DNA from 4 places in the Pseudomonas sp. P110(2024) genome. Region 1 is predicted to be linked to each of the others. Evidence: riboswitches for the same ligand, from Rfam matches in the RefSeq annotation. Region 1 holds a riboswitch; each other region holds the start of a gene.
The links. Region 1 has a riboswitch for cobalamin ahead of AC25ND_RS07675 (ABC transporter substrate-binding protein). Riboswitches for the same ligand answer to the same signal wherever they lie in the genome.
Positions count from the first base shown of each region.

Region 2: it holds a riboswitch for cobalamin, as region 1 does, so the genes downstream of both, AC25ND_RS24725 (TonB-dependent receptor) here and AC25ND_RS07675 (ABC transporter substrate-binding protein) in region 1, are expected to answer to the same signal.
Region 3: it holds a riboswitch for cobalamin, as region 1 does, so the genes downstream of both, AC25ND_RS22770 (CbtB domain-containing protein) here and AC25ND_RS07675 (ABC transporter substrate-binding protein) in region 1, are expected to answer to the same signal.
Region 4: it holds a riboswitch for cobalamin, as region 1 does, so the genes downstream of both, cobO (cob(I)yrinic acid a,c-diamide adenosyltransferase) here and AC25ND_RS07675 (ABC transporter substrate-binding protein) in region 1, are expected to answer to the same signal.

Region 1 covers NZ_JBLIYT010000004.1:78,896-83,757, forward strand. The annotation lists gene AC25ND_RS07660 (hypothetical protein) at 1-205, shown strand, start outside; gene AC25ND_RS07665 (ABC transporter ATP-binding protein) at 276-1,061, opposite strand; gene AC25ND_RS07670 (FecCD family ABC transporter permease) at 1,058-2,074, opposite strand; gene AC25ND_RS07675 (ABC transporter substrate-binding protein) at 2,071-3,084, opposite strand; cobalamin riboswitch at 3,199-3,396, opposite strand; gene AC25ND_RS07680 (acetyltransferase domain-containing protein) at 3,424-4,584, opposite strand; gene AC25ND_RS07685 (LysR family transcriptional regulator) at 4,683-4,862, opposite strand, start outside.
Region 2 covers NZ_JBLIYT010000019.1:48,250-53,111, reverse strand. The annotation lists gene AC25ND_RS24735 (GNAT family N-acetyltransferase) at 1-419, shown strand, start outside; gene AC25ND_RS24730 (outer membrane beta-barrel protein) at 479-1,225, opposite strand; cobalamin riboswitch at 1,386-1,590, shown strand; gene AC25ND_RS24725 (TonB-dependent receptor) at 1,698-3,824, shown strand; gene AC25ND_RS24720 (GlxA family transcriptional regulator) at 3,915-4,862, shown strand, end outside.
Region 3 covers NZ_JBLIYT010000016.1:36,626-41,487, reverse strand. The annotation lists gene AC25ND_RS22780 (cobalamin biosynthesis protein) at 4-405, opposite strand; gene AC25ND_RS22775 (CbtA family protein) at 405-1,100, opposite strand; gene AC25ND_RS22770 (CbtB domain-containing protein) at 1,111-1,296, opposite strand; cobalamin riboswitch at 1,399-1,620, opposite strand; cobalamin riboswitch at 1,682-1,881, shown strand; gene cobW (cobalamin biosynthesis protein CobW) at 1,982-3,049, shown strand; gene cobN (cobaltochelatase subunit CobN) at 3,053-4,862, shown strand, end outside.
Region 4 covers NZ_JBLIYT010000015.1:117,162-122,023, reverse strand. The annotation lists gene hda (DnaA regulatory inactivator Hda) at 62-766, shown strand; gene AC25ND_RS22385 (C40 family peptidase) at 892-1,527, shown strand; gene AC25ND_RS22380 (C40 family peptidase) at 1,674-2,207, shown strand; gene AC25ND_RS22375 (hypothetical protein) at 2,261-2,839, opposite strand; cobalamin riboswitch at 2,990-3,208, shown strand; gene cobO (cob(I)yrinic acid a,c-diamide adenosyltransferase) at 3,322-3,933, shown strand; gene AC25ND_RS22365 (cobyrinic acid a,c-diamide synthase CobB) at 3,930-4,862, shown strand, end outside.

The DNA.
Region 1 (4,862 bases):
CTACCAGGATGCCAAAGGCATTATCAAGGCCGCCCACCTGGCGAACAACTGGCCGAAAACGGTCCGGCGCTACCTGCTGAGCAACTACCGATTCCACGGCAATGTCAGCAGTGAGCTGACTGAAACCTTCGTGCAGGTGCTGGCGGGCATGACGCCGTTGGAGCTGCAGGCGTGGAGGTTGCCGCCTGCAGGATACATGGGCTGAGATGCAGGCTGTAACCTCTGCTCAGCGCTATGACAAACGATGCTGGGGTCGCGAAGCGGCTCCAGCGCTTTCAGGCGCGAAACCGCAGTACCCGCGCCCCATCATACGGATCGATCAGGTAGTGGGCCTGAACCCCGAATGTCGCCGATATCCGCTCCGGTGTCAGCACCACCTCCGGTATCCCCAAGGCAACCAACCGTCCTTGGTCAAGCACCGCCAACCGGTCACAAGTCAACGCCTGGTTGAGATCATGCAAGGCCACCAGGGTCGTCACCGACAGCGCTTGAACCTGCCGCAGCAGGCTCAGTTGATGCTGGATATCAAGATGATTGGTCGGCTCGTCCAGTAGCAGTACCTGCGGCCGCTGGGCCAGGGCCCGGGCGATGTGCACGCGCTGGCGTTCGCCGCCGGACAGCTCGCCCCACAGGCGCCGACGCAGGTGGCCGGCGTCGGCGTCGGCCAGGGCCTGCTCGACGATGGCACGGTCGTCCGCGCCGAACGGCGCCAGGGCCGACAGCCACGGTGTGCGGCCGAGTGCCACAGCGTCGTAGACGCTGATGGCGTCCAGGGTATCGGCCTGCTGTTCGACCAGCGCCAGGCTTTGCGCAACCCGGCGACGCGGCATGCGCTCCAGCGCCTCGCCCAGCAAACGCACGCTGCCGCTGCTGGGCGTGCGCAGGCCGGCGAGCAGCTTGAGCAGGGTTGACTTGCCCGATCCGTTGGGGCCGACCACACCGAGGGTCTCGCCGGGCATCACGCTCAGGTCGATGTCTTGCAGCACTTCGCGGCCGCCCAGGCGCAGGCCCAGCCCCTCGCAGACAAGCGGGGCGTTGGCGAGGGCGGTCATCACGGTCATGGACGCCCCCGGCGGCTGACCAGGATCAGCGCGAACACTGGCGCGCCGATCAAGGCGGTGACCACGCCCACCGGGATCACCTGGCCGGCGATCAGGGTCCGCGAGAGGATGTCGGCAACAATCAGGAACAACGCACCGCCCAGCGCGCTGGCCGGCAGCAGGCGGCTGTGCCCGGGGCCGAGCAGCAGGCGCAGGGCGTGGGGGATGACCAGGCCGACGAAGCCGATGGCACCGACGATCGAGACCATCACCGCAGTCACCAGTGCCGTGCAACTGATCAGCAACAATTGCGTGCGCCGCACCGGCACGCCCAGCGAGGCCGCCGAATCGGCACCGAAGGTGAAGGCGTCCAGCGCCCGGCGGTGCCACAGGCACACCGCCAGCCCGAGCACGGCCACCGGCAGCGCCAGCCAGACCGACGGCCAGCGCACGCCGCTGAGGTTGCCCAGCAGCCAGAACAGGATGCCCCGGGCCTGTTCGGCGGTGGCCGACTTGGTGATCAGAAACGCCGTCAGCGCGTTGAACAGTTGCGAGCCGGCGATGCCGGCGAGGATCACCTGCGCATTGTCGTGTCGGCTGCCGCTGGCCCGCGACAGCACCAGTACCAGGGCGAACGCGGCCAGCGCACCGATGAAGGCACCGGCCGACAGCGACAGCACCGCGCCGCCCAGGCCGAACAGCCCCACCGCCACGGCACCGGTCGAGGCGCCTGCCGACAGGCCCAGCAGGTACGGCTCGGCCAGCGGGTTGCGCAGCAGCGCCTGGAGGATCACCCCGCAGGTCGCCAGCCCCGCGCCACAGGCGGCGGCCACCAGGGTGCGCGGCAGGCGGTAGTTCCAGACGATGCCGGCGTCGATGGGGTCGAGCGCATGGCCGGCCTGCCACAGCTGGTTGGCCAGTACCTGCCAGACCACCTCGGCGCTGATCCGCGTCTCGCCGATGGCGATCCCGGCGAGCATGGCCAGGCACAGAGCGAACAGCGCGAAGGCACTGATGGGCAGCAAACGGTTCATGGTTGTGGCGCTTTACCACTGGCAAAGGCGCTGGACAGCACCTCCAGGCCACGGAACAGGCGGATGCCGGCCTGCATGGCGTCGGCGTCGAGGACGATGATCCGGCCTTGCTTGACCGCGTCCATGTTGCGGGTCACCGGGTCGCTGCGCAGGAACTCGAGCTTTTTCTGGTAGTCGTCGGCGGGGTAGCGGCGGCGGTCCATGCGCGCCACGATCAGCCAGGTGGGGTTGGCCCTGGCCAGGGTCTCCCAGCCCACCGCCGGCCATTCTTCGCTGGACTCCACCACATTGCGTACGCCGAGGGTCTGCAGCATGAAGTCGGCCACGCCCTGGCGACCAGCGACGTAAGGGTCGACCTTGAGGTCGGCGCTGGAGAACCAGAACAGCGCGCTGGTGTGGCTCAGGTCCTGGCCGGCCAGGCGTTGCCGGGCCTGGTCCAGCTGGCCCTTGAGCTCGGCATTGAGGCGTTCGCCGCGATCCTGCACGTCGAAGATCTCGGCCAACTGACTGACGCTCTTGTAGAGGGTGTCGATCCTGAACGGCTGCAGGCGGGTGCCGTCGGCGCCCACCAGGTTGTCCTTGCCTTCGCAGTCCGAGGGCAGCAGATAGGTGGGAATGCCCAGCTCCGCGAACTGTTCGCGGGTGCCGACTGCGCCCTGGGCGCCGACCATCCATTCGAACTGCGCGGTCACCAGCTGCGGGCGCTTGCCGACCACCGCCTCGAAACCCGGCTCGTTGTCGGCCAGGCGCTCGACCTTGTCGTTCTGCGCCTTGAACTCGGGCAGCACGTTGTTGAACCACAGCGAGGTGCCCGCCAGCCGCTCGCCCAGGCCCAGGGCATAGAGCAGCTCGGTGCCGGCCTGGCCGATGGTCACCGCGCGCTGTGGGGCCTGGGCGAAGGTCTGCGGCAGGCCGCAGTTGTCGATGGTCAGCGGGTAGCGGGTGGCGTCGGCGTGGGCCAGGCCCGCCAGTGACAGGCCGGCGAGCAGGGTGGCGAGGCGGTGCGGCATGGTGGGGCGATCTCCTGTCGGGTGGTGCACGGAATGGCCCACGGACAGACATCGCCAGGCGTCGCGCGGCAAGCACGCGGCCAGGGGCGGATGACCATCCCGGACACCCCGCCGGTTGGTGAACGCGTGCCGGCAGGTCTCCTGACTGGTGCGTCCTGGCCGGCGCCGGCCTTCCCGGGTCGGCAGACCCAGTGGCATCGATGGCGCAGGCTCGGCACCTACAGTTGCGGGGGCAGTTCCCTTTGGCCCGCCCTCGGCGCGCCCGGGATTCCCTTTTGATTCCGTGTGGAAACCGGCGGGCGGCATGGTAGACCATCGGGCCATCGGGTGAAAACGCTTTTACAGGTACTTGAGCCAGGCGATGTCGCGCCGCCGCGCCTTGAGCCGGGCGAAGCCGCGCACCGGCAGGTACAGGGTGATCGCCAGCAGCACCGCGACCAGCCACACCGCGCCGATGCCGTCGAAGCCGAAATGGCTGCCCTGGTTCAGGCCGAACAGCCCCACGCAGGCCACATACAGCAGCTTGAGCACATATAGGTGCAGCAGGTAGAAGAACATCGGCGCGGCGCCGAACACTGCCAGCGGGCCGATCCAGCGGGCGTCTCCCGCACGCTCGAAAGTGCGCAGCAGCAACAGGCCAGCGCCCAGGGTCAAGCCCAGGAACAGCAGCGACGGCGGGTATTTGGTGATGTTGAAGAAGCTCATCAACGTCTGCCCGACGCTGGCGTAGAGCGTCCACGGCGCCTCGCCATAGCTGTTGCTAATACGCAATACGAAAAAGCCGAGCAGCAGCATCATGCCGCCCAGCAGCAAGCGCTGCTGGCGCTCGCCGGCATCGCTGCCGCGGCCGAACCAGGGGCCGAGTCCGTAGCCCAGGGCGATCACGCCGATCCATGGCAGCACCGGGTAGGAGGTACGCAGGCGCAAGCCGTCGGGCAGCTCCAGCCAGCTGCGCTCGTGCAGGATCGCCCAGGGTACATGCAGCGCCGAGTGCGGCGCGAAGTGCAGGCCATCGAGCAGGTTGTGGCCGGCGACGATCAGCGCGCCGAGGGCCAGCAGCAGCGGGCGTGGCAGCCACACCAGCAGCGACAGGGCGATCATGCTCAGGCCGATGGCCCAGATCACCTGCAGGTAGATCACGCTCGGTGGCAACTGGAAGGTCCAGGCGAAGTTGACCAGGCTGAGCTCCAGCAGCACCAGGAACAGGCCGCGCTTGAACAGGAACGTCGCTGCATCGCCCCGGCCTTGGTGCTTTTCGCCGTAAAGCCAGGCCGACAGCCCGGTGAGCAGCACGAACACCGGCGCGCACAGGTGCGCCAGGGTGCGGCTGATGAAGAGGCTGGGGTCGGTCGCGTCGATGGTCATCGGGTCGCTGACCTGACGGTGCAGGAAGAAGGTTTCGCGCACGTGGTCCAGCAGCATGAACAGGATCACCAGGCCGCGTAGCGCGTCGATGCTGTGCAGGCGTTGGCTGGGGAGGGCGGTCGGGAGGCTGGTCATCGAGGAGGGTCGCTGGCAGAGGTATCATTCAAATGAAATGTTATTTTATTTCATTTGTTTGTGCCTGGATACAGCCATGCGCTGGCACTCCACTTGAATCAGCCCTGAATCAGTGGTCCCAGCCGCTCGGCCAGGGCCTGGACCGTCGCGCTCACCTTGGGCAGATGCCCACGGTTGCGACGCCAGGCCAGGTTGATCGGCAACCCCTCCATCGCGTACTCCGGCAGCACTTGCTGCAACGTCCCGGCGTCGAGCTGGCGCTGCACCAGCCAGGTCGG
Region 2 (4,862 bases), on a different contig from region 1:
CACTGGTGGCCGATGAAGACGGCGTGCTGCTTGGCTCCTACTTCCTCAAGGCCAATGCCGCCGGCCCCGGGGGACATGTCGGCAACTGCGGCTACATGGTCTGCGAACAGGCACGCGGCCGGGGCGTGGCCAGGCTGATGTGCGAGCACTCGCAGAAGCTGGCGCGCCAGGAGGGCTTCCTGGCCCTGCAATTCAACTCGGTGGTAGCGAGCAACGAGGTGGCCGTGGCGCTTTGGCACAAGCTCGGTTTCGAGACCGTCGGGCGACTGCCCAAGGCATACCGCCATGCCGAATTGGGCCTGGTGGACTGCCTGGTGATGTACAAGTGGCTGGCCGATGAGCCGGTCGTGGAAAAACCGGCGCTGCTGATCGGGCGCAAGAACATCGAGGCGCGGGTGTCGCGCCGACGCGGGCGATAAGAGGCAGCTGAATCCATCGCGGGCCTGCCCCGCGACGGAATCAGCGCAGGCTCAACCGATCAGAACGCCAACCCCACCTTCACCCCAAACTCGTCGCGCTTGAGCTTGGTGTTGTCGGCCACCGGTGTATCCTCGTCCAGCTTGTATTCGGTACGGGTGTAGTACGCCCCCACCTGCACCGGCATGCCGCCCTGCTGGTTCATCAGCAGCGTGACCTCCGCATACGGATTGGTGCGGTCCTTCATGTCGACGCTGTCGCTGCCGAAATCATCGACTTTGAGCCGCGCGCGGCCATCAATGGTGTGGCGCGCGCCCACCTCCACGCGCAGGGTCGACGCGTCGAACTGGTGGTTGTAGCCCAGCGCTGCCTTGGCGAACGGCGACTTGTAGGTCAGCCGTGTATCAAGATCGTTGATCTCGGGCTCGAAGCGGGTCCAGCTGTACCCGCCGCCCACCGTCAGGTCGACGAAGTTGCGCGCATCCAGTGCGGCGCGCCAGCCCAGGTCGAGGTCGGCCTGGGCTTCCTTGAGCTTGTTGTCGTTCTTCTTGCCATACTTGGCCTCGGCACCGATCTGGTAGATGAACCCGGATTCGGCGGTCATCTTGTTGCCGAACGTGGCGAACACACCGCCCTGGCCCATGTGTTCCTTGTCCGATTCGCTTCCTCCCTCGAACTTGAACTTGTCGTAGGACCCCAGCAAGCCGAGGGTGAACAGCGGGTCGGTACTCGGTGCCGCCGTGGCAGCCAGAGGGGCACCGAGCAGGGCAAGCAGGCAGGCGTGGCGCAGCAGGTTACGGGTAAACATTCGCAAAAGTCTCCATGACGTGAATGAATGGCGAACGACCGGTTCGAGACAACGGGCTTGGCAAAAGTTCGAAAAAATTTGGCAAACCGCTCTAAACCGCCCTGTCCGTCACAGTTTCCCCACCCACTCGAACGATTGACTCACTGCCCGTTCAATGGTCAGATGCGCGCCAGTTTCAGGTGTCCTGCGCCGCCGTGCGCAGGGTGAAACGGGAAGCCGGTGCGTCGTTGTCACGACAAGTCCGGCGCTGCCCCCGCAACGGTAAGCGAGTGAATCCTTCGACAGACCACTGTGCGCACGCATGGGAAGGTGAAGGCTTCATGCCCCTCGCAAGCCCGGAGACCGGCCTGAGACGCTACTTGGCAACCCGCGGTGGGCGGGCGCAGGCCGGTATCCGCGTGCGCGCCTGCGTGCGCTTGACCGTTGCGTGTTTTCCACCGGGATCCATTTCTTCCTGCAGCAGTGGAACGACATGTCCCGAATCAACAAGCTTCACACCCTGGCGGCCTGCCTGGCCGTGTCCCTGCCGGCGCTGGCCGACGATCATGAAGTAACGCCCTTCACCCTGCCCTCCACGGCAATCACCGACACCCGCGAGCCACAGGCCATCGACCTGGCCACCCCGTCCCCGACCGGTTCGCGCCTGAACCTCAGCGCCCTGGACACCCCGGCCAGCACCAGCAGCCTGACCGAGGCGCAGATCCAGCAGCGCAACAACCTCACCGTGCAGGACGCCGTGACCCGCTCGCCGGGCCTTACCTTCATCGGCACGCCGGGCGACGGCGGCACCGGCCTGTCGGCCCGCGGCTTCACCGGGCAGAGTTCGGTGATGACCCTGTTCGACGGCTCGCGCCTGTACGCCGGTGCCGGCACCCTGACCTTCCCGGTCGATCCGTGGATGGTCGAGCGGATCGACGTGATCCGCGGCCCCGCCTCGGTGCTGTACGGCGAAGGCGCCACCGGCGCGGTGGTCAACGTGGTGCCGAAGCAGCCGTTCGCTGGCGAGATCCGCAACCATCTGCGTCTGGGCTACGGCTCCTGGGACCGCCAGCAGCTGGGCCTGGACAGCGGCGGCAGCCTGAGCGAGCGCCTGAGCTACCGCGTGACCCTCAACCAGCAGGCCAGCAACGGCTGGGTCGACCGCACCGACTCGCGCAGCCTGGCCCTGAGCGCCGCCCTGCGCTTCGATGCCAGCGACGACCTGAGTTTTACCCTCGCCCACGAACGCGGCGATGCGCAACCGGCCAACTACTACGGCACCCCGCTGATCGATGGGCACCTGCGCAGCAGCGTGCGGCGCAAGAACTACAACGTCAGCAACGACGAGCAGCGCTACCACGACGAGTGGACGCGCCTGACCACCGACTGGCCCCTCAGCGACCGCGTCAGTGCCAGCAACCAGCTGTACTACATCAAGAGCCGCCGCCAGTGGCGCAATGCCGAGTCCTACACCTGGGACGCCGCCAACGGCGTGATCCAGCGCGGCAGCTTCCTCGAGATTCGCCATAACCAGGAGCAGCTCGGCGATCGCCAGAGCTTCACCTTCGACCATGGCCTGTTCGGCCTGGACAGCAAAACCGTGGTCGGCGCCGAGTACAACCGCATCCGCTTCAACGTCGACAGCAACTCGCCCTACCGCGATGGCGGCAGCGACCCGCTCGACCCGTGGCATCCGGCTCCGGGCGGCTTCCATAGCCTCAGCCCAACCCGCGCACAAACGCTGTCCAAGGTCGACACCTTCGCCCTGTTCGCCGAAAACCGCACCCAGCTGACCGACCGCCTCGCACTGGTCACCGGCATTCGCCGCGACCAGAATCACATCGACCGCGACGACCTGGCCAACAACAGCCGCAGCGACCGCAGCCTGCAGGGCGGCAACTGGCGCGCCGGCCTGGTGTTCGCTGTCACCGACGACCTGTCGCTGTATGGGCAGTTTTCGACCAGCGAGGACGGCGTCGGCGACCTGCTCACCCAGCGCCCGGACAAGCGCCTGGAACTGACCGAAGCGAAGCAGGCCGAGGTAGGCCTCAAGCAACGTTTCTGGGATACCCGTGGCGAGTGGACGCTGGCGGCCTATCACATCGTCAAGAAGAAGCTGCCGGTGTACAACCCGCTCACCCACGACAGCCAGCAGGCCGGCCAGCAGACCTCCGACGGCCTGGAGGCCAGCCTGGAACTGGCGCTGGGCAACCAGTGGCAGCTCTCGGCCAATGCCGCTTTGGTGCGGGCCAAGTACGATGATTTTCTCGAGGAAGGCGACAACGGCACGGTCCACGACCGCGCCGGCAACCGTCCGCAGGACGTGCCGCGACGCACCGCCAACCTGTGGCTGAGCAAAGGTTTCGGCCAGACCGTGGATGCCGGCATCGGCCTGCGCTACGTGGATGAGCGCTGCGCCAGCGCGGCCAACGACCAGCGCGTGCCGGGCTATACCGTGGTCGATGCCAACCTGGGCTGGCAGGTGCTGCCCGACGTGCGCCTGGGCCTGCAGTTGAACAACCTGTTCGACCGCCAGTACGCCCAGTCCAGCTACAGCGGCGAGCAATGGCTGCTGGGCACGCCGCGCTCGTATTTCGCCACGGTCGACTACCGCTTCTGAGGCGGACTCCAGCGTTCGTCGCACGGTGCTTGATCAGCACCGTGCCACCTGCTCGACTAGGGCCTACGCCTTCATCACAAGCAGCGTGCCATGACCGACATCCCGCCGATCCCCACCCCACCCGTGCACGCCCTGGATCAGCCGCGCACCTTGCTGTTCCTCGCCTACCCGCAGATGGGCCTGCTCGACCTCACCGGCGCGCAGACGGTCTTCTGGGCCGCGACCAAGGCCCGCGCCGCCCGCGGCCTGCCAGGTTACCGCCTGGTCACCGCCAGCCTCGAGGGCGGCCTGGTGCCGACCGCCGAGGGCCTGGCGGTAGGTACCGAGCCACTGGCGCCCTGGTTGCGCGAACCCTTCGACACCCTGGTGGTGCCCGGCGCGCCGGAGATCGTCCGCACCCTCCCCGATCATGCCGAGCTGGTTGCCTGGCTGGCCCAGGCCGCCCAACGCGCCCGACGCACCGCCTCGGTGTGCAGCGGCACCTTCCTGCTGGCCGCCGCCGGGCTGCTCGACGGACGCCGGGCCGCCACTCACTGGGCGATGTGCGATGCGCTGCACCGGCGCTTCCCGGCCATCGAAGTGGACGCCGAGTCGATCTTCGTGCAACAGGACCAAGTGTGGACCTCGGCCGGGGTCAGTGCCGGCATCGACCTGGCGCTGGCCCTGGTCGAGGCCGACTGTGGCCGCGAGGTGGCCATGCAGGTGGCCCGCGAGCTGGTGGTGTTCCTCAAGCGCCCCGGCGGCCAGGCGCAGTTCAGCGAACTGCTCAAGGCCCAGGGCGAGGACAGCGCCGCCTTCGAGGCCCTGCACCTGTGGCTCAACGAGCACCTGGGCGACCCGCGCCTGACGGTCGAGCGGCTGGCCGAGCAGGCCTGCGACGAGGTTGGCAACTTTGCCGTGATGTCCTGCCAGCACGCCATCCCCCTGGGCCGCTACGCCGGCAACAACGCCGCCGCCGAGCTGGTCGGCATGGCGCCGATGATCTACAGCCAGCCCAAGTATGTTACCTGCCTCGACCTCGGTGCCTGGGGCGCGGTG
Region 3 (4,862 bases), on a different contig from region 1:
GGATTATCCGCCGATGGCCAGGGCCAGGGTAGCGCTGCCGAGGACCTGCCTCGGCACGTGCAGGCGGCCGTTATCGCCGGCCAGGGCCAGTGCGGCGCTTTCGGCGACGCCCCAGCAGCCTGTCTGCGCGTACGCCGTGGGCGAACGCTGGCTGAGCTGCGCTTCGAAAACCAGTAGATGCGCGGCATCGAAACAGATGTACGGCAGCCCTAGGCGCTCGGCCAGTGCCAGCAGGCCGGGCTCGCGGGCCTTGGGCTCGATGCTGGCAATGCCGCGCAGGGCCGAGAGGGGCAGGGCGTTGCGGGTGAGGGTCTGGCGCAGCAATACCGCCAGGGTCTCGACCGGGCAGCCGCGGCGACAGCCAAAGCCGGCGTACAACGCCGGCTGAGCAGGCAGATCGCGCATCAGGCCTGGCTGGAGCGACGGTACAGCCAGGCGCTGAGCAGGCCCAGGGCCAGCCAGAACGCGGCGTTGGTCAGCCAGGAAGCGATCTTGAACTGGGTCTCGAGGGCTTGCGGCGCAAGGCTTTCATGCACGGCCGGCTGTGGCGCGCCGATCAGGTGCGGGATCACCAGCAGAGCGGCACCCAGCGCCTTGAGCAGCCAGTGCCGGGCGAACACCAACAACGCCAGGCCGGCGGCGGTGGCCGCTGCGGTGCCGATCCACCAGGTCTGGCGCTGACCGAGGTCGGCGGCGGCGGTGCCGGGCAGTTCCGGTGGCAGGCCAAGGGTCGGCGCCAGGCAGAACACGGCAAAGCCGGCCAGGCCCCACAGCGCGCCGGTGGCCACGCGGTTCGGTTCACGCAGGCCGTAGAGAGCGACCAGGATCAGGGCGAAACCGACGGCGACCACCAGGTTGCCACCGGTGGTGGACAGCACGCGCTGCCAGCCGTCTTCCGGCGACCAGGCTTCGGCGCTGTGCTCATGCTCGTGGGGCGCGGTGGCGTCGCCGTGCTCATGGTGTTCGTCGACCGGGGCGGCGGACTCGTAGGTTTCCGCCTGGAGAATCAGTGGGGTGACCCAGAAGCTTTGCAGCAGGGTCAGCAGCAGGGCCGCGAGCAGGCCGCTGAAGCCCGCGGTACGGGCGATGCGCGTAATCATGCGGGTTTACTCAGTGGCAAGGGAAGGCGGCGCTGTGGCGGGTATCGTGGGCAGCGTTGTGCACTGCCTCGATGTGCGAGAAACCGGCGAAGTACACCAGGCACAGGCCCAGCAGGCTGGCGCCGACCGCGACGATCAGTCGCTGGCTGAGGCTGACGGGGGTGGCGATACTGTGTTTGGCGCTGGTGATGGGCATGACGCGTTCCTCTGCTGCTTTTGTTGTGGCAACGGACATGCGCGACGACCCCGGGCACGATTGGCCCAGGTGATACGACGACGCCCGCCCACCGCGGGGTGTACTGTGAGCACGTGTCAGGCCGGTCTCCGGGCTGGCGAGGTGGAGCAGGACTCCGTGGGGCGTCACCTTCCCATGCCTTACTGTTGGCACAGTGGTTCGGACGCTTCTCTCGCTTACCGTTGCGGGGGCAGCACCGGCCTTGTCGGCTCCTTAGCAATGGAGGCGCGACGCACCGGTTTCCCGTTTCACCCCCGTCGGGGGCACCTGAACGCAATGCGCTAGCAAATCACGGGGCCGGGCCCGCGTCAATCGCCATGGCGGTTGACCGCCAGGCAGGCACTGCGTAGCCTTGCCGCTGCGAGGTTCTCGGGCGTTGGCCCGAGCTAAGACGGGAACGCGGTACAAGCCGCGGCTGCCCCCGCAACTGTAAGCACTGAAGGGTTCGGCACAGCCACTGCGCAGGCGCGCGGGAAGGCGCCGGCCCACCGGCCAGCGAGCCGCAGCGGTGCGAGCCAGGAGACCTGCCTCGTGACGTTTTCGACTTTCAACCGGGCGGGGTGATCCGGTGGCGAACGCGCCAGGCCGGCAGGGCCGTGGCTGTCGTCCTGCATGCCCGCGCCATTGCTGCCAAGGGCATCGCGACATGAAAACACTGGCCAAGCTTCCCGTCACCATCGTTACCGGCTTCCTCGGCTCGGGCAAGACCACCTTGCTGCGCCATATGCTCGACAACGCCCAGGGCCGCCGCATCGCGGTGATCGTCAACGAATTCGGCGAGCTGGGCATCGACGGCGAGATCCTCAAGCAGTGCAGCATCGGCTGCACCGAGGAAGAGGCCAACGGCCGCGTCTATGAGCTGGCCAACGGTTGTCTGTGCTGCACCGTGCAGGAAGAGTTCTTCCCGGTGATGCGCGAGCTGGTGGCCCGTCGCGGCGACCTCGACCACATCCTTATCGAGACCAGCGGCCTGGCCTTGCCCAAACCGCTGGTACAGGCCTTCCAATGGCCGGAAATCCGCAACGCCTGCACCGTCGACGCGGTGATCACCGTGGTCGACAGCCCGGCCGTGGCCGCCGGCACCTTTGCCGCCTACCCGGAGCAGGTCGATGCCCAGCGCAAGCTCGACCCCAACCTCGACCACGAGTCGCCGCTGCACGAGCTGTTCGCCGACCAGCTGGCCAGTGCCGACCTGGTGGTGCTGAACAAGGCCGACCTGATCGACGCCGAGGGCCTGGCCAAGGTCCGTGCCGAGGTGGCCGAGGAACTGCCGCCGGCGGTCAAGGTGATCGAGGCCAGCAGCGGCCGCCTGCCGCTGGAAGTGCTGCTGGGCGTGGGCGCCGAGTCCGAGGTGCATATCGATGGTCGCCGTACCCATCACGACTCGCATCACGACGGCGATGACCATGACGACCATGACCACGACGCCTTCGACTCGATCTCCATCGATCTGCCCGAGTCCGACGAGAGCCTGCTGCTCGACGCCCTGACCCAGCTGGTCACCGAGTTCGGCATCCTGCGCGCCAAGGGCTTCGCCGCGATTCCCGGCAAGCCGATGCGTCTGCTGATCCAGGGGGTGGGCACCCGCTTCGACAAGCATTTCGACCGCGCCTGGCGTAGCGATGAACCACGGATCACCCGCCTGGTGCTGATCGGCCAGGCGCTGGACGCCGCACAGCTGGAAGCGCGCCTGCGCCAGGCCCTGGGCGCCTGATCCATGCACCTGCTGCGGACCCAACCCGGCGGCTTCGTGCCGGACGACAGCATCGCCGACCTCGGCCAGACCCCCGCCGACCTGGTGATCCTCTGCAGCGGTGATTCACACCTGGCGCTGCTCGCCGAAACCGCCGAGCAGCTGCCGGCGCACTTTCCCAGCGTGCGCCTGGCCAACCCGATGCAGGTGCAGAACCATGCCTCGGTCGACGTGTATGTCGACCAGGTGCTGCGCCATGCCAAGGTGATCCTGGTGTCGCTGCATGGCGGCGTCGGCTACTGGCGCTATGGTGTCGAGCAACTGGTCGAACTGGCGGAGCGTGGGGTCGAGCTGATCCTGGTGCCCGGCGACGACCGCCCCGATCCTGAGCTTACCGACCTGGGCACGGTCCGCGGCGAACAGGCCGAGCGCCTCTGGCACTTCCTGCGCCAGGGCGGCAAGGCCAACGCCGTTAACCTGTTCAACTGCCTGGCCAGCCAATGGCTGGGTTGTGATTACCCATGGGATGAGCCGCAGCCCTTGCCGCGCACGGCGGTCTATCACCCGGCCAAGGCCACGGCGCGCCTGGAGGACTGGTACGCCGAGTGGAATCCGGAGCATCCGGTGGCGCCGTTGCTGTTCTACCGTTCGCACCTGCAGGCGGCCAACACGGCGTTCATCGATGTGTTCTGCCAGCGCCTGCAGGCCTGCGGGCTGAATCCTTTGCCCATTGCCGTGGCCAGCCTAAAGGAACGCGCCTGCCTGGACCAGGTCGAGGCTTGGCTCGACGAGGTGCAGGCCGAGGTGGTGATCAACACCACAGGCTTCGCCCTGTCCAGCCCCGAGCAACCCAACCTGCGTCCGCTGCGCCGCGATGTGCCGGTGCTGCAGGCGATCTGCGCCCAGGACAACCAACCTGGCTGGGAGCAGAGCGAGCAGGGCCTGGGCGCCCGCGACCTGGCGATGCACATCGCCTTGCCGGAACTGGACGGGCGTATCATCACCCGGCCGGTGAGTTTCAAGGACCTGGCCTGGCGCAGCGAGCGCAGCCAGTCCGATGTGGTCTGCTACCGGGCCCACCCCGAACGCATGGACTTCGTCGCCGAACTGGCACGGCGCTGGGTGACCCTGGCGCGCCTGGACAACCAGGAAAAGCGCGTGGCCCTGGTGCTGGCCAACTACCCGACCCGCGACGGGCGCATCGGCAATGGCGTCGGCCTGGACACGCCGGGCGCGGCGCTCAATATCCTTGAGGCCCTGCAGGCGCAGGGTTACCCAGTGGCTGGCCTGCCTGAAACCGGCACTGAGCTGATTCACCAGTTGCTCGGCGGGGTCACCAACGACCTCGACCATCTCGACCAGCGCCCCTGCGCCCAGAGCCTGGCCCTGGCCGACTACCAGCGCGCTTTTGCCGCCTTGCCCGAGACCAACCAACGCGCCGTGCTGGAGCGCTGGGGGCCGCCCGAGCAGGACCCGATGTTCCGCAGTGGGCGCATGATGGTTGCCGGCCTGCGCTACGGCCTGACCTTCGTCGGCATCCAGCCGGCGCGGGGCTACCAGGTGGACCACAGCGCCGTATACCACGACCCGGACCTGGTGCCGCCCCATGGCTACCTGGCGTTTCACTTCTGGCTGCGCAACGGCTATGCCGCCGACGCGGTGATTCATGTGGGCAAGCATGGCAACCTGGAATGGCTGCCGGGCAAGGGCGTGGGCCTGTCCGCCGAGTGCTGGCCGGATGCCTTGCTCGGCCCGTTGCCCAACATCTACCCATTCATCGTCAACGACCCGGGCGAGGGCGCCCAGGCCAAGCGCCGCACCCAGGCGGTCATCA
Region 4 (4,862 bases), on a different contig from region 1:
GTATAGACTTTGCACACTGTTCATCAAAGGCCCCCTGTGGTCCCCGCGACCGCCCGCGAGCATGAAACCGATCCAGTTGCCCCTGGGTGTGCGTCTGCGCGACGACGCCACCTTCATCAACTACTACCCCGGCGCCAATGCCGCGGCACTGGGCTATGTCGAGCGGCTGTGCGAAGCCGACGCCGGCTGGACCGAAAGCCTCATCTACCTGTGGGGCAAGCAGGGCGTGGGCCGCACCCACCTGTTGCAGGCCGCCACCCAGCGTTTCCAGCAGTTGGGCCAACCCGCTGTCTACCTGCCCCTGGCGCAACTGCTTGATCGCGGCGTCGAACTGCTCGACTACCTCGAACAGTACGAGCTGGTGTGCATCGACGACCTGCATGTGATTGCCGGCAAGGCGGACTGGGAAGAGGCGATGTTTCACCTGTTCAACCGCCTGCGCGACAGCGGCCGGCGCCTGCTGCTGGCGGCGTCCAGTTCGCCACGGGAACTGCCGATCAAACTGGCCGACCTCAAGTCGCGGCTGACCCTGGCGCTGATCTTCCAGATGCGTGGGATGTCCGATGAGGACAAGCTGCGCGCCCTGCAACTGCGTGCCTCGCGCCGTGGCCTGCACCTGACCGACGAGGTCGGCCACTTCATCCTCACCCGCGGTACGCGCAGCATGAGCGCGTTGTTCGACCTCCTCGAACGCCTCGACCAGGCCTCCCTGCAGGCCCAGCGCAAGCTGACCATCCCGTTCCTCAAGGAAACCCTCGGCTGGTAGCCCTGAGAACACGGTGCCAGAGCATCAAAACGGAAAAGTCACATCTTTTTCGATAAAATTTGCAAATGGGTCCGATAGAAGGCATAGTTTCCCCCTTCTAAAGGACTACAGACACGGTCGTGCCCATGCTGAAGCGCTTCGCACCCCTCGTGCCACTTGCACTTGTCACCCTTCTTTACGGCTGTGCCTCCACCGGCCCGGTCGCACCCTCGCAGGACCACCGCGTGGCCGCCGAGCAATCGGTCAAGGCCAAGGCTTCCGCCTCTTCCGTATTCACCGAGGAAGAGCTGGCCAGCGAAGACGACCTTGACGCCTTCTCCAGCAACGGCAAGCCATACCAGCTGCCTGTGCTGGCCGACAGCATTCTCGAACGCGGCATGGCCCTGATCGGCACCCGCTACCGCTTTGGCGGCACCTCCGAGAAGTCCGGCTTCGACTGCAGCGGTTTCATCGGCTACCTGTTCCGCGAAGAGGCGGGCATGAACCTGCCGCGCTCGACCCGCGAGATGATCAACGTCGACGCGCCCAAGGTCGCCCGTAACAAGCTCAAGCCCGGCGACCTGCTGTTCTTCAGCACCAACGGCCGTGGCCGCGTGAGCCATGCCGGCATCTACCTGGGTGACAACCAGTTCATCCACTCCAGCAGCCGCCGCAGCGGTGGTGTGCGTATCGACAGCCTGGGCGATCGCTATTGGAGCAAGACCTTCATCGAGGCCAAACGCGCGCTCGCCATGGCGCCGACCACGATCTCGCGCAATTGATTTGATATCAAAATGCTGTAACCTCGCACGGCGGCGTAGCTGAAAAGCTCGCCGCCGTGCGCATTTACAGAAAGCGTCTAATCTAAATTCTCAACTCTTTTTACCTTCGGCCGTGGCCGTCGGATTTTCGACAGGACGTTCGCATCATGGCGATGTTGGCGCGCTTCGCATTCTTTTCCCTGGTGGCCCTGCTTGCGGCCTGCTCCAGCCGTGCACCTGCGCCGGCGCCCACGCCCAAACAGCCGATGGTGTTCAATCAGGCGCCTTCGTCGCCTGCGGCCGACGATGTATTGTTTCGCGCCATCGGCCTGGTGGGCACACCGTATCGCTGGGGTGGCAATACACCGGATGCCGGGTTCGATTGCAGCGGCCTGATCGGCTATGTCTACCGTGATGCGGCGGGTATCAGTCTGCCACGCTCGACTCGCGAGATGATCGTCATGCGCGCGCCAAATGTGGATATCAATTCGCTGCAGTCGGGTGATCTGGTGTTCTTTGCCACCAGCGGCGGGTCGCAGGTCAGCCATGCCGGCATCTACGTCGGTGAAGGGCGCTTCGTGCATGCACCGTCGACGGGCGGCACCGTGCGCCTGGACTACCTGTCCAACAGCTACTGGGCCAAGGCCTACCTCCAGGCCAAACGGGTGCTGCCGCCGGGGCATCTGGCGCAGAATCCCTGATACCTACCGGCGCGGGCAGGGTATGAACTTGGTCCAGTATTGCCTGGCTGGCATCAAGCCTGTTTGAGCAGAAGCGCCACTCCGGGATAGTACTGCCCCAGTTCGTTGTGCAGCTTGCGGTAGGCATACGGGAAGTACCAGGCAAGCGCACAGGCCGTGTGCTTCTGCAGATCGTCCACCAGGTCCTGCAGTTCCTCGGGGCTGGCATGCTGGCCGGCCTTCCACGGTGTGACGAACAGTGCCCCGGCCTTGAGTTGGCTGCCATACGCGATCGGCTTGGCCAGGGCGGCGGTTTCCTGCAGGGCCGCTGTCAGGTCGAGGCGAGCGATGCGCGGCCAGCGCTGGCCAGCGTGCAGGTACAGCGACTCCTCGGCGCTGCTGATCGACAGGTCGCAGCGCCCGTCGCGCTCGCCCTCGTCGCGCTGTTTCTTGCTCATGTGCCGTTCCAGCGCCACCAACTCACCCTGCCAGGCGGCAGCGGCGAGCAGGCCGACGTTGCTGGCTGTGCCGTGCCAGTAGGGCGCCTCGTTGTCGCCCTGCAACTGGTTGAAGCGGTCGATGCAGTCGACCCAGCGCTCGAGGGCCGGGCGCAGGAACTCCAGGCGCGGGTTGTTGATCATCAGGCCTTGCATGCTGCGCTCTCCTTGTCATTGTGATCCGGGTCGGCCGGGTGATAGCTATGTGATATCACTGCTCTGAGTGTGGCACAAGCTGGTGAATCGGCCATTGATCCAGGCCAGATCGGCCCTCGCTCGATTGACGCTCCCGGTGCAACCCTCTAACCTTCGCGGCGTGCTTCAGGTGCCCCGCGAGCTACGGTTCGGCAGGGTGAAACTGGGAAGCCGGTGGGCGCCAGTAGGCGCGAGTCCGGCGCTGCCCCCGCAACGGTAGATGAGTCGACGGCTACGCAAGGCCACTGGATGTCCATGTCCGGGAAGGCGCGTAGCCAGGGCCTGCGCCCGCTCATGAGCCCGGAGACCGGCCTGTCACTGCCAAACGGCATCACGGAGGGTGATGCGCGGTGCGATGTGGCCCTTGCCATGCCTCCTGCGCGCTCCTCGTCTGCCTGCCTTTTACCTGTCGCCGCCGCTGCGACAGCCTGCGGAGACCCCTGATGAGCGAATCCATCGAACGCGACGAACGTCACCTGGCGCGCATGCAGCGCAAGAAGGCGATCATCGACGAGCGCATCGCCAATTCCCCCAATGAATGCGGCCTGCTGCTGGTGCTGACCGGCAACGGCAAGGGCAAGAGCAGCTCGGCCTTCGGCATGCTTGCCCGCGCCCTTGGCCATGGCATGCAGTGCGGCGTGGTGCAGTTCATCAAAGGCCGCAACAGCACCGGCGAGGAGCTGTTTTTCCGCCGATTTCCCGAGCAGGTGCGTTATCACGTGATGGGCGAGGGCTTTACCTGGGAAACCCAGGACCGCCAGCGCGACATCGCCGCTGCCGAGGCCGCCTGGGCGGTGTCGCGGCAGTTGCTGCAGGACCCCTCTATCCAGTTCGTCGTGCTCGATGAGCTGAACATCGCCCTCAAGCACGGCTACCTGGACCTCGACCAGGTGCTATCGGATATCCAGGCGCGTCCGCCGATGCAGCATGTGATCGTCACGGGGCGCGCTGCCAAGCCGGAGATGATCGAACTGGCCGACACCGTCACCGAGATGGGCATGCTCAAGCACGCCTTCCAGGCCGGTATCCGCGCGCAGAAGGGCGTCGAACTGTGAGTGAGTCGCGCCAGTGTCCCGCCGTGCTGATCGCGGCCCCGGCCTCGGGCCAGGGCAAGACCACGGTCACTGCCGCCCTGGCCCGCCTGCACCGCAACCTCGGGCGCACGGTGCGGGTGTTCAAGTGCGGGCCTGACTTTCTCGACCCGATGATCCTCGAGCGCGCCAGCGGTGCGCCGGTCTACCAGCTCGACCTGTGGATGATCGGCGCCGAGGAGAGTCGCCGCCTGTTGTGGGAAGCGGCGGGCGAGGCCGACCTGATCCTGATCGAGGGCGTGATGGGCCTGTTCGACGGCACGCCGTCGAGCGCCGACCTGGCGCGCCACTTCGGCGTGCCGGTGTTGGCGGTGATCGACGGCACGGCCATGGCCCAGACCTTTGGTGCCTTGGCTCTAGGCCTGGCGCGCTACCAGCCCGACCTGCCGTTCGCCGGGGTGCTGGCCAACCGGGTCGGCAGCCTGCGTCATGCGCAACTGCTCGAAGGCAGCCTGACCGAAGGCCTGCGCTGGTACGGCGGGTTGTCCCGCGAGCGCGGCATCGAACTGCCCAGCCGTCACCTTGGCCTGGTCCAGGCCAGCGAGTTGAACGACCTGGATGCACGCCTGGATGCCGCCGCCGAAGCCCTGGGCGCCAGTTGCGATGCCGCGCTGCCGCCACCGGTCCGTTTTGCCGAGCCTGAGCCTGTGAATGTGACTGCGTCGCTGGCCGGAGCGCGCATCGGTGTGGCCCGCGATGAGGCCTTCGCCTTCACCTATGGCGCCAATCTTGACTTGCTGCGTGGCCTCGGTGCGCACCTGGAATTCTTCTCGCCGGTGCATGACCGCGAGCTACCCGTGGTGGACAGTCTCTACCTGCCCGGCGGCTACCCCGAACTGCATCACCAGGCGCTGGCCGCCAACGCGCCGATGCTGGAAGCGATCCGCGCCCAT